Regions from separate parts of the Paenibacillus sp. FSL F4-0122 genome, predicted to be linked through region 1. Evidence: predicted binding sites of a transcription regulator. Region 1 holds the regulator's gene; the other holds the start of a gene.
The links. The regulator Rex, encoded in region 1, represses fermentation and respiration genes when NADH is low (regulators of the CRP and FNR family bind a similar motif). The targets are predictions, from matches to a motif close to TTGTGAAATATTTCACAA.

Region 1 (10,855 bases):
AAGCACCTGCACTTTGGAATCTACCGTAGAGATACGACGCGGGTCGCCGGAGCGAACTTTGTTAGCTTCAACATCCAACTCAATACCCAGGAACGTAAGGTTATTTAGCAGTTTCTCACGTAGCAATGAAGCATTTTCACCAACACCAGCAGTGAATACGATAGCATCTACACCGTTCATAGCAGCCGCATAAGAACCGATATACTTGCGCAAGCGGTACTCATACATTTCAAAAGCTAGCGTGGAATTAGGCTCACCTTTTTCCATACCCTCAATAATATCACGCATATCACTGCTTACGCCCGAAATTGCTAGGAGTCCACTATGTTTGTTCAACATGGAGTTAACTTCTCCTACGGACAATTCTTCCTTGTTCATCACGTAAGGAACAATTGCTGGATCAAGATCACCACTGCGAGTACCCATCATCAAACCTTCCAGAGGAGTCATACCCATGGAAGTATCCACAGACACTCCATCTTGAACTGCAGTTACACTACCTCCGTTACCGATATGACAAGTAATGATCTTCAGATCTTCCAACGGACGCTCCAAGTACTCCGCAGCAGCTTTGCTTACGAAGTCGTGTGATGTACCGTGTGCGCCATACCGACGAACTTTATATTTATTGTACAGTACTCTAGGAATCGCGTACATATAAGCTTTTTCAGGCATTGTTTGGTGGAATGCAGTATCGAATACAACAACCTGCGGTACACCCGGCATATTTACTTCAGAAGCCGTAATCCCCATCATTGCTGCTGGGTTATGCAGTGGTGCAAGGTCAAACAATTGACGAATTTTAGTCTTGGCATCAGCGTCCACAAGTGCGGAAGCTTTGAAGAATTCACCACCATGTACTACACGGTGACCCACAGCATTGATTTCTTTAATGGATTCAATAACGCCATGCTCTTTATCCGTTAGGCAAGCTAGAACTTTACGAATCGCTGTGTTATGCTCCAAAATTTCACTTACTTCTGTTACTTCAGCTTTACCAGTAGGTTTATGGTTCAGAATGGAGGAATCCATCCCGATACGTTCCACCAAACCTTTAGCCAAAACGGATTCATCAGCCATATTGTACAATTGATATTTTAAAGAAGAACTACCGGAGTTAATTACTAGAATATTCATATACGGTCACCATCCTTGTCGTACTGGAAGAAGCCTTCGCCTGATTTCATACCCAATTGTCCTGCACGCACCATCTTCTTAAGGATCGTGGAAGGACGATATTTCAGCTCACCATATTCACGGAACATATTTTCAAGTGCAGCAAGAACCGAATCCAGACCGAATCTGTCAGCCATTTCAAGCGGTCCATATTGGAATTGATAACCAATACGCATAGCATCGTCAATATCCTGTGCGGAGGCAACGCCTTCTTGCAGCACGTGCATAGCTTCATTGATAAACAAGCAAATGAGGCGTGATGTTACAAATCCTGGGGATTCATAAATCATTACACCTTTTTTCTCAACAATTTCATCAACAAAGGATTTTGTATCTTCAAAAGTAGCATCTGAAGTTTTCAGACCGCGTACAATTTCAACAAGATCCACTTTAGCTACAGGGTATATGAAATGCATTCCGATCACGCGTTCCGGATACATTGTAGAACTTGCAAGTTCAGTCAAGCTAAGTGTTGACGTATTGCTGGCAAGAATAATGTGGTTTGGACATACTTGATCCAGTTGATTTAATATTTTTTTCTTTTCTTCTAAATCCTCAACGATTGTTTCGATAACCATGTCACAAGAGCTCAGCTCTGCGAAATGTGTCACTTTTTGAATGCGGCTAAGAATCAGCTTCTTCTCAGCTTGAGTGATCGCCCATTTCTCCAGTTGCTTATCTAGACTTGTCTCGATCATTTCGTAGGAGTAGTCCAGTTTCTCAGGGGTTTTCTCCACCAGCAATACATCCAGGCCCTTGGCTGCCAGCATTTCGGCAATCCCTTGTCCCATTGTGCCACCGCCGATGACACCAATTTTCTTGAAATTCATAAAAAAGTCTCCATCCTTTCAGGTATCTATACTTTTGTATTGTACCTTGTCTGTCGCAAAAATTTATAAAGCCCGACATATAATGATATCTTAGCATGCCTGAAAAGTAAAAAAAAATAACCAGCATAAATATTTATGCTGGTAAACGCACGCTGTCACGAAATTGACATCGAAATTGCTCTCCAGAGAGCACTTCTTCCTTCATTAAAATGTCAAGGGAGTAATCAAATACATTTCGTTGCTTTTCAAGGTGGTCGTGAGTACGAACCATCAGTTCATCCAAAATTTTACTGTTTTCCTTCATAAGTTCTTCAGTGGTAACCATTTCCAGCTTGGCGATACCCAACGAAGTCAATCCGGATTTCATCATGGTTTCGACAATATTCAGGGCCTGATCAAAATCGCCACGCGAACCTGTGCTTCGTCCGCCATAATACATTTCTTCTGCAGCCGCTCCACCAAGTGCGATCATAATCTGATCTTCGAGATAATCTTTGGTGTACAAATACTGCTCTTGCTGAGGATTGTGACGTACATAACCAAGGGCTTGCCCCCGCGGAGTCAGCGTAACCTGACTAACACTTCCCGGACGAAGCAGCTCTGCCATAATGGCATGTCCCAATTCGTGGATTGCCACCCGTTTTTTCTCTTCGTGGTTAGTTTCTCTGTCCGTTTTTTCCCCCATCATAACCTTGTCAATCGCCATCGACAGATGCCGCTGCTCAACCTCTGTTAATTCCTCACGCATCATATAAATTGCTGCCTCATTCATAACACTTTCGAGCTGAGCACCGGAAAAACCATAGGCTTCTTCGGAAATTTTGTCGAGGTTCACATTTGCATGAAGCGGCTTATTTTTGGCATGCAATTCGAGAATCGATTTGCGGCCTTTTTTATCAGGCATGTCCACTTGAATATGACGGTCAAACCGGCCAGGACGCAGCAATGCTGAATCAAGCATTTCTTTACGGTTAGTGGCTGCTACCAGCAGAATGCGCGGCGTTTCGTTGTTATAGATCCCGTCCATCTCAGTCAACAGCTGATTCAAGGTCTGATCATATTCTCGCTGCTGTCCGCCTTCACGCTTACCGCCAATTACGTCAATTTCATCTATGAAAATAATAGCGCTTTGCTTGTTTTCCTTAAGGGCGCGGGTACGGGCATCCTTAAACAAATCGCGGATACGGCCGGCACCGACACCTACGTACATTTCTACAAACTCACTGCCTGATGCTGCCACAAATACAGAGTTCGTATAATGTGCTGCTGCTCTAGCCATAAGGGTCTTACCTGTTCCTGGAGGGCCTGTAAGCAGAATCCCTTTCAAAGGCCGAATCCCGAATTTGCTGATTTCCTCATGCCGGATCAAAAAATCCAACGCTTCACGAAGCTCCTGCTTTGCATTGTCTTGCCCGCCAATTTCTTCAAAAGTAAGCTTTGAAGGTCCATCCTTCTTGCGTTTCTTCCCGGCACCTGCATTTACCGCAAGTCCGCCTCTTAAATGAGCAATGATAAGTAAAGCCGTGAGCATCCCAGCAGCAATAACGATCGGGAATATATTAATGCCTAGAAAAGCCATAAAAATAAACAAGACAGGAACAAATCCGATTAGAATTTCTTTAAGGTATTTAGGCATTATTCCATACCCCCAATGTCGCAGGTTTGCGCGGCAAAATAATAAATTTGCTTTCTTTTCCATTACTCAAGCTTACATAGACATTATTGTCGTCAATTTCTGTTGAGGCTATCACATTTTTATATTGCGGATATTGCGCTTTGAGTCCATCAAGTTCTGTGGGTATAAGTGTATATTTACGGCTCTCCATGGCTTCAGCTACAGAGAACATCGCTTTATCCCAGTATTCATCCAGCAGTTCACTGGAGTTCTGTTCTACATCAAGTTTCAGTGTACGTCCATCAATCATCGATTTTCCTTCTTTAGAGACGTACTGAACCAGTTCACGTAATTTCGTGCCTGGCTGGAGATCAAGTTTCAAAGTGACCTCATTGCGGTTAATACTGATATGAGAATCATTGACGCCCTCATATTGAGATACAATCTTCTGAAGTGGTTCCTGCATTGCAAACTGACGATACAAAAAGAAGCCACCAAACAATAGAGTAGCCGACAGTAGAGACGTTATCAGCACAGGTACAAGACGTAATTTCAAGAAACGTCCTCCTCTCAAAGATGACAAAATATAAAGCTCAGTATAATAATTTATAGCTACTTGAGAGCTCATCAGAGAGACTGAAGTCTCTTATTGCTGTTCTAATTACAAGTAGTAGTATATCACAGGTGTATATACTAATTTCAAAATAAATGTGAATATATTTAAAATTTAATTTTTTAAATATTTCCATCAATACCAAATATATTCCTCGTTTTCGACAAAATCGGCCTTGATTTTTAATCAATCGGCCTATTTTTGTATGTGAATTTAAGAGAATATTCGGTGATAACCACCCATTCAGTATATCACTTAGTATATCACTTTTGTACATCAAATAAATGTAAACAAGCGAACTTATAATAAGTTCGCTTGTTTACATTGCCACCCTTAATTTCCTTATGTTCGGCTTAACTTTTAGGTAAACTGTAACCTTCACCCATTCGGGACCCATCCGAAAACCGATAAAATTGATAATAATACCGACCGCTCTGTTTATAAAAAAGCTGCCAAGCATACTCTCCGTTATATACTCCCGGCAGCAAGCGTTCAATCGTTATGTCCGGAAGATCAGCTTTGATAATGCCGCGTATTTGGGCTTCTGAGGTTCCTTTACTTAGTTCCTCAGCAAACACTGCGTCGTCGCCTTCAGCAAATTTTCCATCTACCGTAAAGCGGACCCAGACCATAAGAGCAGTCCCGGCTTCATTTTTTCCTGTTAAAACCCAGTACACTGCATTTTCATCCCAAACCGATTTTTGTGCTTTGGTTACCTCTGTTAGACCCGCTCTGGTTTTGGCAACATCCTTGGCGATATCCTGCTCGTTCCATTGATCTTTCATAATATAGGCATAGAACTGGATAAGTCCAAACCCCAGGAGCAGAATCAGAACTGACCCCAGGAGGATCCATTTTTTCCTTTTCTTCAAGGTACAGCTCCCTTTCTAGTAATATATCTTTTTTGATTATATAACACACCCGCGTGTTTATCCAAAATTTCATAATTTTCTAGCTTTCCCAGCCTTTAAAATGTACAAAAGGCCGCAACTTTTGCTAAAAGCAAAAAGTCGCAGCCTATTATTTATTCGTTATTATCCAGACTTAACGCTTCAATAAACCTTCGAAGGCTTCTTGCGCTTTACGCCGGATAGCTTCCTCATCCAGGGTTAAGCATTGCCCATGCTTGATGACCTGTTTACCATTCACCCACACATGCTCAACATCCTTAGCGCTAGCAGAGTAAACTGCATGAGACAACAGATCTGTGTGTGGCAGCAAATGCGGCTGATCTATATCAATTGCAATGAAATCAGCTTTCATCCCAACAGCAAGTCTACCTACATTATTTAAAAAGATGGACTGGGCGCCATATTCTGTAGCCATACGTAGAGCTTCTGGAGCTGGAACAGCCGTTGGATCACCGCTGACACCCTTATGAATGAGAGCTGCAAGCCGCATCTCTTCAAACATATCCAAGTTATTGTTGCTGGCCGCGCCATCCGTGCCAAGAGACACCTTCACACCAGCTTTTAGAAGATCAGTAACCCGAGCCACTCCGCTAGCCAGCTTCAAATTACTGCCCGGATTATGAGAGACACCCACATTATGGCGAGCCAAGATCTCAATCTCTTCATCATTTAAATGAACACCATGTGCAACTATCGAGGGACGTGTGAACATTCCAAGCTTCTCTAAGTGAGCTACAGGACGCAACCCGTAATCCGCCACATTTTGTTCCACTTCACGTTTCGTTTCGGACATATGCGTATGCATCGGTAAATCCAGATCATGCGCTGCCTGCACGAACTTAACCAGGAAGTCCGGAGGGCAAGTATAAGGGGCGTGCGGCGAGATCATAGTAGTAATTCTACCGTCCGCCTTTCCATGCCAGTTACGGGCAAAAGAAATCGCTTCCGCAAGCTTGTGATTCTGTACATCCTCTGGACATAACCCGATCACACCACGCATCAATACGGAACGGATACCTGATAACTCAGCTACCTCAGCTACTCGGTCCATATGATCATACATATCGAGGAAGGTCGTAGTTCCACCCTTCAGCATTTCCAATACAGATAAGGAGGTTCCCCAGTATACATCATCACCGGTGAACTTTTCCTCCATCGGCCACATTTTCTCCTGAAGCCACACTTGTAGCGCTAAATCATCTCCATATCCACGCAGCAAAGACATCGCCGCATGACCATGTGTGTTTACAAGTCCAGGCATGAACAGCAGACGACTGCCATCAACCACTTGCACTCCAGCTTCCATCTGAGGCTCTTCTTTTCCTATGTAAGTGATTAAATCATCTTCAATAGTCATATATCCACTCAGAACCGGCTCATCCGTTCCCGGAGTCAGAAAATACCCGCCCTTAATTATCGTTTTATTGCTGTTCATGTTCGCTTTCTTCCTTTCCATCCCGCAAGTAATAAGCAAGACTTTGCAGATCAGTTGTAAAATCAGCTGCATGCACCCGGATATTCGGTGGTGTCTTCAGAATCACAGGGGCAAAGTTCAAAATCGCTTCAATCCCAGAAGAAATGAGAATATCTGCTACATTTTGAGCTTCTGAATCAGGTACGGTAATAATGGCAATGCGAATACCTTGCTCACGAATCGTGCTGCCTAGTTCATCCATTGGTTGCACAGTAAGGGAGTTGATCTTACGTCCAACCTTAGGAGCGTACGAATCAAATATAGCCGTGATTTTCATTGTATCTTTAAGATATGCATTGTAATTAGACAAGGCATGTCCGAGATTACCTGCCCCTACTAAAGCTACATTAAGCTGTTGATCCAGCTTCAGAATATGACGGATTTTCTCAATAAGATACGTTACATCATAGCCGATACCTTTTCTGCCGAAGTCACCAAAATACGCTAAATCCTTACGAATCTGTGCGGGATTAAGATCAAGCTTTTGTCCAAGTTCCTGAGAGGAAACTGTTAATATTTCGCGATTCTGGAGATCATTCAAAAAACGCAAATACACAGGTAGTCTGCGAACAACGGCTTCTGATATTTTATCCGATTTCATATTTTTCCTCCTAAAAATAGTAATGTTCTTGTGAAAATCCATATTCAAACGTATACCTCTCCTTATTAAGGGCGGTACTGTAACTTACCGCCCTTAAGGATAAGGAGGAGCTAAACTGAAGACGAGCATTTTAAGAAGCGCCGCCATCCTCTAGCCATTCCGCTATGCGGGGGACCATTTGATCAGTCAGCATATGCTCCATTTTGGGACCAGGCAATGAATAAAGGAAATACTTCCCGTAATGAGATTCAATAACCCTTGTATCATAAACAATAACTATTCCGCGATCCTGCGCCGTGCGAACCAGTCTTCCGAATCCCTGCTTAAAACGAATAACCGCTTGAGGAACAGATAATTTCATGAACGGATTCTTCTTCTGGGCCTGCAATAACTCCGACTTCGCTTCCGCCAACGGGTGATTCGGTGGTTGAAACGGAAGTCTCACGATGGCCAGGCAAGTCAGTGCTTCACCTGGAATATCTACACCTTCCCAGAAGCTGCTCGTCCCCAGCAGAACGGATGCTGCACTGTCCTGAAAGCGGCGGATCAGCTTGCTCCGGCTGCCACCTTCCACGCCTTGACCAAGCACCGTAATCTCTTGTGAGGCCAAAGCCTCTTTAAGCGGATCATATACCTGACGCAGCATTTTATAAGAAGTAAACAGAACCAGCATCCGCCCACGTGTTGTTTTGGCAGCTTCTGCTAACGACTGTACGAGTGTATCGACAAATCGAGCATCGCCCACACTGCCCTTCACACTAGGAAAATCACGCGGTATAACTAGCAGCGCCTGCTCGCGATACTTAAAGGGAGATGGAAGGAGTGAGGTCATTAGACGTCCCTCTTCCGCAGCTTCGTTAAGTCCGAGATTATCAATCATAAACTGAAAAGATTTATCTACAGACAGCGTCGCCGAGGTAAGCACGATGCTTTTTTTCTTATCGAAGAACAACTCTTTAAGCTGGCTGCTAACATCCACAGGGACGGCATACATCTGCAGTGATTTGCTGCGGTAATTTCCATTTGCCTCCAGCCAATATACTACATTATCGTCATTCAGCCCCATAAAGAATCTTACTTGCTCACGTATGGAAGCCAAATCCTTAAATAAACCGCTAATATCAGTAACAAGACTGTCTGCTGAGGATTGGCTTTCCTGGTCACGCATCTCATTAAGCATTTTATCACCCTTACGGATGATGTCGCTTAACGTCAGATTCATAGTGTTCTCAAGCGCAACTAATTCATCCCAATCCTTCGGCTTACGGGCGGGAAGCAAACGCATAACCAGTTGTCCCGCTTCCCCTGCTGCCGCATCACTGCGTTCCGGCAAAAGGCTGAACAGCTTGTCGCTGAGTGCATCCCAGGTTTCTTTGACAGTAAGCAGATCCGGGTAGATCCGATCGATGACTCCGCTCCATTCTGAAGCCTCTTCACTGCCTGACGACTGTAAGATCTGGCGCAGAGCAGGAAGCTGTCCGTTTCGGCTATCTTTATACAGTCGCGATAACGTGTGTGCCACAGTGAAATGCTTCATATGCATGCCAAGATGTTTACCAGCCACATCTTCTAAATGATGTGCTTCATCAATTACAAGATGCTCGTAAGCTGGAAGCAGCTGGTGCCCAGCTTTAACATCTGCGAATAGCTTGGAGTGGTTCGTAATGACCACGTCAGCAATCCCAGCTTCATGCTTGGCCCTATGATAATAGCATTTGCGGAACCAAGGACAGGAACGGCCCAGACAGGAATCGGTATCGCTTGCCACCGTCTCCCAGAAATCACCGCCCCGGCCGCTTAAATTCAGCTCTTCATCATCCCCTGATTCACTTTGAGTGAGCCATACGATCATCTGAGCTGCAGTAAGCGCATCTTCCCTTGGGCTTATAAAGTCCTTTTTATTAATTTTATGCTCAAACTTACGCAGACACAAATAATGTCCTCTTCCCTTAAAAATAGCAGCTTTAAACGGAAAAGGAACTACCTGCGTTAACAAAGGGATATCCCGCTCGCGCAATTGGTCCTGCAGATTAATGGTATGAGTGCTGACCATGACTTTTTCATTGGTGCGAACGCTTTGATAAATGGCAGGCAACAAATAACCGAGCGATTTACCGGTTCCTGTGCCCGCTTCGATCAGTAGGTGTTTGTCTTCGGCAAGTGCCGTCATCACCTCATTGATCATAATATCCTGAGCTTCCCGGCTTTCATACTGCGGTAATGTGTCTTTAAGTCGTTTGGTTACTTCGTCCATATAATCAGTAAAAGATAAATTCGCTAGCGGATTCTCAGCATGCTCATCTCTAGGTGGCGCTAACTCCGTCCAGTCTCCTACTGCAAGCGCTAATTGACGATAGAAAGTCAGATCACCTTCGGGCTGTAGCGTCTCCGCTTCCCGCTCTCGCAGCAGACCATCAAAGTACCAGCCCAGATCACTATCCTCTTCGGTAAACAGCTCACAGAGTCTCTGGATCGTAAGCAGCGGCAGCTCGTAGAGCTCCTCCAGACATTTCAACAGCACTAAAGCAGTCGCAAGTGCATCACTATCTGCCTGATGCGGACGATCATGTGTCACTCCAAAATGAGCACTGACAGAGCCTAGCTGATAAGATGTGAGCGAAGGAAAGCAAATTTTCAGAAAATCAATCGTATCCAAAATCCGCCCTTGAAATGGCAAATAACCACAACGATCTAAAGCATTTTGTAAAAAATGGAAGTCGAAAGCGACATTATGCCCTACAAGCACAACATCATCCAAGAGCGGAACAAGCTCCATCATCATCTCATCCAGCTCAGGCGCATCCTTCACATCATCATCGGTAATCCCCGTCAGACCTGTTATAAAAGGAGGAATCGGCGTTCCGGGCTTGACATAGGAACCATATACCCGGGAGATGGACCGGTCTTCTTCTATAATTGCAAGGCCAACCTGGATAATTTCACCCACGGATTGGGTTCCTGTTGTTTCAAAATCAAGCACGGCAAATTTCATTATAATTCTATTCCCTTTCAATTGAGACTCTTAATCAGCATAACAGAAGTTGCGAAAAAAGGCGATGCACACCACTGGTTCAGGGGATGCATCGCTTGAATAGAAATTTCCAAAACCGTTATTCTTTTACAAAAGGGAAACCAGCTGATTTCCAAAATGCAGCTTCCCTCCACGACGGCGGCATACCTCTAAGTTAACGTTTGGCTCCGGAAGCGCCGGGTCATGCTGCAAGGCAAGGTCAAACAATTCCTGCGCTTCATTAAAACGTTCCTGTGAGGCTCGTATGCAGCCTAAAGCATTATATACCATGGCTTTCAGCTTGGTCTCCCGTATCAAGCCCAGCATATGGTTCAGATGACTCCAAGCGGCTTCACCGTCACCTTCCTGCAGATAAGAGATGGCTAAATATAATCGAGCAGCCAAGCTATCCGGGTATTGCGCAATAACTTCTTTAAACTGATCAATACACTTTCCATACATCAGCAGCTTATAATATCCCTGACCTCTTACAAAGGAATCCATACACAGCTCTGGTGCTTCCTGTTCCGGCACTTCCTCTTCGACCACTGCTGTAAAATCCGCACTTTCGCGAAAGTGACTTAGCTTCTCAGCAAAAGCGAGCCATTCATCCATCACTTTATCG
Region 2 (4,140 bases), 2.5 Mb from region 1:
GAAAAGCTTCTCCACATATATTCCTCCTACAGATGCCGCTATCAATGAACTGATTCAAGCCAGTGATGTTAATGGGATTGAATTAACTCAGAAGAAAATGGAAGGTACCAGCATTTGGCTGACATTCCTTTCTTCAATTATCCCACTGGTAATTATGTTCATCTTGTTCTTCTTCCTGTTTAATCAGGCGCAAGGTGGCGGCGGTAAAGTCATGAATTTCGGCAAGAGCAAGGCTCGGTTATATAATGAAGAGAAGAAGAAAATCAGCTTTGAGGATGTTGCAGGGGCGGACGAAGAGAAGCAAGAGCTTGTCGAAGTCGTTGAGTTCCTGAAAGATCCACGCAAATTTGCAGCTGTCGGCGCACGTATTCCTAAGGGCGTATTGCTTGTAGGTCCTCCGGGAACAGGTAAAACATTGCTTGCCCGTGCGGTAGCAGGTGAAGCTGGCGTTCCTTTCTTTAGTATTTCCGGTTCTGACTTTGTGGAAATGTTCGTGGGTGTCGGTGCTTCTCGGGTACGTGATTTGTTCGAGAATGCTAAGAAGAATGCTCCATGTATTATCTTCATTGATGAAATTGATGCTGTGGGTCGTCAGCGTGGTGCCGGTCTTGGTGGCGGACATGACGAGCGTGAGCAGACGCTTAACCAATTGCTGGTTGAGATGGATGGATTCGGTGGTAACGAAGGCATTATTATTGTAGCGGCGACTAACCGCGCTGATATACTTGATCCGGCATTGCTTCGTCCAGGACGTTTTGACCGTCAAATTACGGTTGACCGTCCTGATGTGAAAGGCCGTGAAGCTGTACTTAAGGTGCACGCTCGTAACAAACCGCTTACGAAAGATGTAAGACTGGATGTTGTTGCTAAACGCACAACCGGATTCACAGGTGCTGATTTGGAGAATCTGCTGAATGAGGCAGCTTTGCTAGCTGCACGCCGTAACCGTAAAGATATTTCCATGATTGAAGTGGATGAAGCTATTGACCGTGTTATCGTAGGAACTGAGAAACGCAGCCGTGTGATCAGTGACCGCGAGAAACGTATTGTAGCTTATCATGAAGCAGGCCATACTATTGCTGGTTACTTCCTTGAGCACGCCGATATGGTGCATAAAGTTACTATTATCCCACGCGGACGTGCAGGCGGATACGTTATTATGCTTCCGAAGGAAGATCGGATGATCGTTACCAAGCAGGAGCTTTTAGATAAGGTTACTGGATTACTTGGTGGACGTGTTGCCGAAGAATTGTTTATTGGTGAGATCGGTACGGGTGCATACAGTGACTTCCAACAGGCTACGCGCATCGTGCGTGCCATGATTATGGAGTACGGTATGAGCGATAAGCTTGGACCTATGCAGTTCGGATCTTCTCAAGGTCAAGTATTCTTAGGTCGTGATATTGGGCATGAACAGAATTACAGTGACTCCATTGCTTATGAGATTGATCAGGAAATGCAGAACTTTATTACTTCGAGTTACGAACGTTGTAAAGATCTGTTGATCAAACACTCCAAAGAAATGCACTTGATTGCCAATACATTACTTGAGAAAGAAACACTTGAGCTTGATCAGATCACACAACTGATTGAACAAGGATTCCTTTCCGAGGATGGTAAACCAGAGGGTGGCGAAGGTGTTGCCCATGAAGTTGGCGAGCCTGTCATCGACAATATCGGTGATGTGCGAGTTCGCATTCAAGGCAAGCCTGAGGACGAACAGTCCACACTTCCTGACTTATCAAAGGATATCCCGAATAACCCTGATTCTGAGGGTAATGACGGTTCCGATGATGACAACAAAGGTGGGGGCACTAGCCTTACCTAATTGGGTCCACCATTCATATGATGTAAATTTATCCGGAGAACGTAACTGTTCTCCGGATTTTTTATTTTAATTTTTAAGGGATTCTATGCCTTAAAGCCTGTCCAGTTACATTGACAGGGGCTGGAACGTTGTGTACATTAGTGATTAATATTACTTACTATTTATATCAGCATGTTCATTTTTTCACCATGATGGCGCATGCCATTTGATAACATCATGTCGGCGAAAAGCCGCGAGGATTTAAGGGGGAGAACAATCGGTGGAAGCTCTGGCGCTTGAGCGCAAGCAGGAACAGAATCGAGAACTTCGTATACGTCTTGAACAGCTTAAAAAGGAACGAAACGCAATCATTTTAGCTCATTATTATCAGCGTGATGAAATTCAGGAGGTTGCCGATTTCCGGGGCGACTCTTTTTTACTCGCTCAGAAGGCTGCAGAGACAGATGCGGAAGTTATTGTATTCTGCGGTGTTCATTTCATGGGGGAAAGTGCAAAAATTTTAGCCCCGAACAAAACCGTCCTAATTCCTGATGAACGTGCAGGCTGTCCAATGGCAGATATGGTCAATGTAGACGGTTTACGTAAGCTAAAAGCTCAACATCCAAATGCTAAAGTAGTCACTTATATCAACTCGTCCGCCGAGATTAAAGCAGAAACCGATATTTGTTGTACCTCTGCTAATGCTGTGAAAGTAATCGAATCCCTTGACGCCGAAGAGATTATTTGGGTCCCAGATAAGAATCTTGGTCAATATGTACAAGATCAGACGGGCAAGAAGCTGATTATCTGGGAAGGTTATTGCAACACTCACGACATGTTGACCGTCAAAGATGTAGTAGAGATGAGAGCAAAATATCCAGATGCGGAATTTGTAGTTCATCCAGAGTGTCGTCCTGAAGTAGTGGCCATGGGTGACTATGTAGGCAGCACTACATCAATTCTGGAGTATTGCCGGAAATCGGATCGTAAGCAATTTATCGTTGGAACGGAAGATGGTACCGGATATCAGCTTCGTAAGGATAGTCCAGATAAAGAATTCCATTTTGCTACCAAATTTCTTGTTTGTCCTAATATGAAAGTTAATAATCTAAAAAAACTGGTGAAATGCCTGGAGACGATGAAGCCACAAATCTATGTACCGCCTGCTGTCGCCGACAAAGCCAGAACATCCCTAGAGCGCATGCTACAAGTCCGGTAGCATGCGCTACTCTTTCGTTGAAACAGGTGAAAAGCGGTCATGATTCCACAATATTTGGTTGATTTTGATCTTCGGGATATTCCTACGGTAAAGACAGATTGTATTGTTATTGGTTCAGGGATTGCCGGATTATTCACGGCTATTAAAGCCAGTGAAGATCGGCGTGTCATAATGATCACAAAGAAATCAGTAATGGAAAGTAATACTCGCTATGCACAGGGGGGGATCGCAGCTGTTATAGCTGAGGATGATTCCCCTGCATACCACCGGCAGGATACCTTAATGGCCGGTGCAGGTCTTTGCTCCTCAACAGCTGTCGATGCACTTGTTAATGAAGGGCCGGAAGGCGTTCATGAGTTAATTCGCTTAGGAACCCTGTTTGATAAGGAAGATGGGGTACTGGCTTTGACTCAGGAAGGAGCGCACAGCCACCGCCGTATTTTGCATGCAAATGGGGATGCTACTGGTTATGAGATTGTTCGTGCATTGGCGGAACAGGTAGCGGAACATGAGAATATTGAGGTCTGGGATGATCATTATGTTATCGATCTCATCACTGAAGGTGGCGAATGTGTAGGCGCATTATTGCAGCGGCCCGGTGGTGGACGGTTGTTCCTGCAAGGGGATGCGACCATTTTGTGCTCTGGTGGAGCAGGACAATTATATCGATACACTACCAACCCTGAGGTAGCTACAGGAGATGGTGTAGCGATCGCCTATCGCGCTGGTGCTCATATACGAGATATGGAATTTATTCAATTTCATCCTACAGCACTTAGTTACCCAGGAGCTCCTAGATTTTTAATCTCCGAAGCTGTGCGTGGGGAAGGAGCAGTCTTGCGCAATATTAATGGAGAGCGGTTCATGGAGCGTTATCATAACCTGCTTGAACTAGCCCCGCGGGATATTGTAGCGCGAGCTATTGTAAGTGAAATGGAACTTACTAAATCAACGTTCGTTTATTTGGATATTACACATGAATCTCCAGAGATGGTGAAGCATCGGTTTCCCACAATATATGAGACATGTATGGGCTATGGACTGGATATTACAAGTGATTGGATTCCAGTGGCTCCTGCTGCGCATTATATGATGGGGGGGATTAAGACCGATC

Region 2: the regulator Rex is predicted to act here: its motif matches at 2,000-2,017, upstream of nadA (quinolinate synthase NadA).

Annotation. Positions count from the first base shown of each region.
Region 1 is NZ_JBBODI010000001.1:4,751,691-4,762,545, reverse strand. Features, by position in the region: gene MHH49_RS20685 (acetate/propionate family kinase) at 1-1,137, opposite strand, end outside; gene MHH49_RS20680 (3-hydroxyacyl-CoA dehydrogenase family protein) at 1,134-2,006, opposite strand; gene MHH49_RS20675 (AAA family ATPase) at 2,140-3,642, opposite strand; gene MHH49_RS20670 (hypothetical protein) at 3,635-4,177, opposite strand; gene MHH49_RS20665 (cell wall elongation regulator TseB-like domain-containing protein) at 4,588-5,106, opposite strand; gene MHH49_RS20660 (amidohydrolase) at 5,279-6,580, opposite strand; gene MHH49_RS20655 (redox-sensing transcriptional repressor Rex) at 6,567-7,220, opposite strand; gene dinG (ATP-dependent DNA helicase DinG) at 7,351-10,212, opposite strand; gene MHH49_RS20645 (tetratricopeptide repeat protein) at 10,339-10,855, opposite strand, start outside.
Region 2 is NZ_JBBODI010000001.1:2,256,520-2,260,659, reverse strand. Features, by position in the region: gene ftsH (ATP-dependent zinc metalloprotease FtsH) at 1-1,828, shown strand, start outside; gene nadA (quinolinate synthase NadA) at 2,088-3,026, shown strand; gene nadB (L-aspartate oxidase) at 3,066-4,140, shown strand, end outside.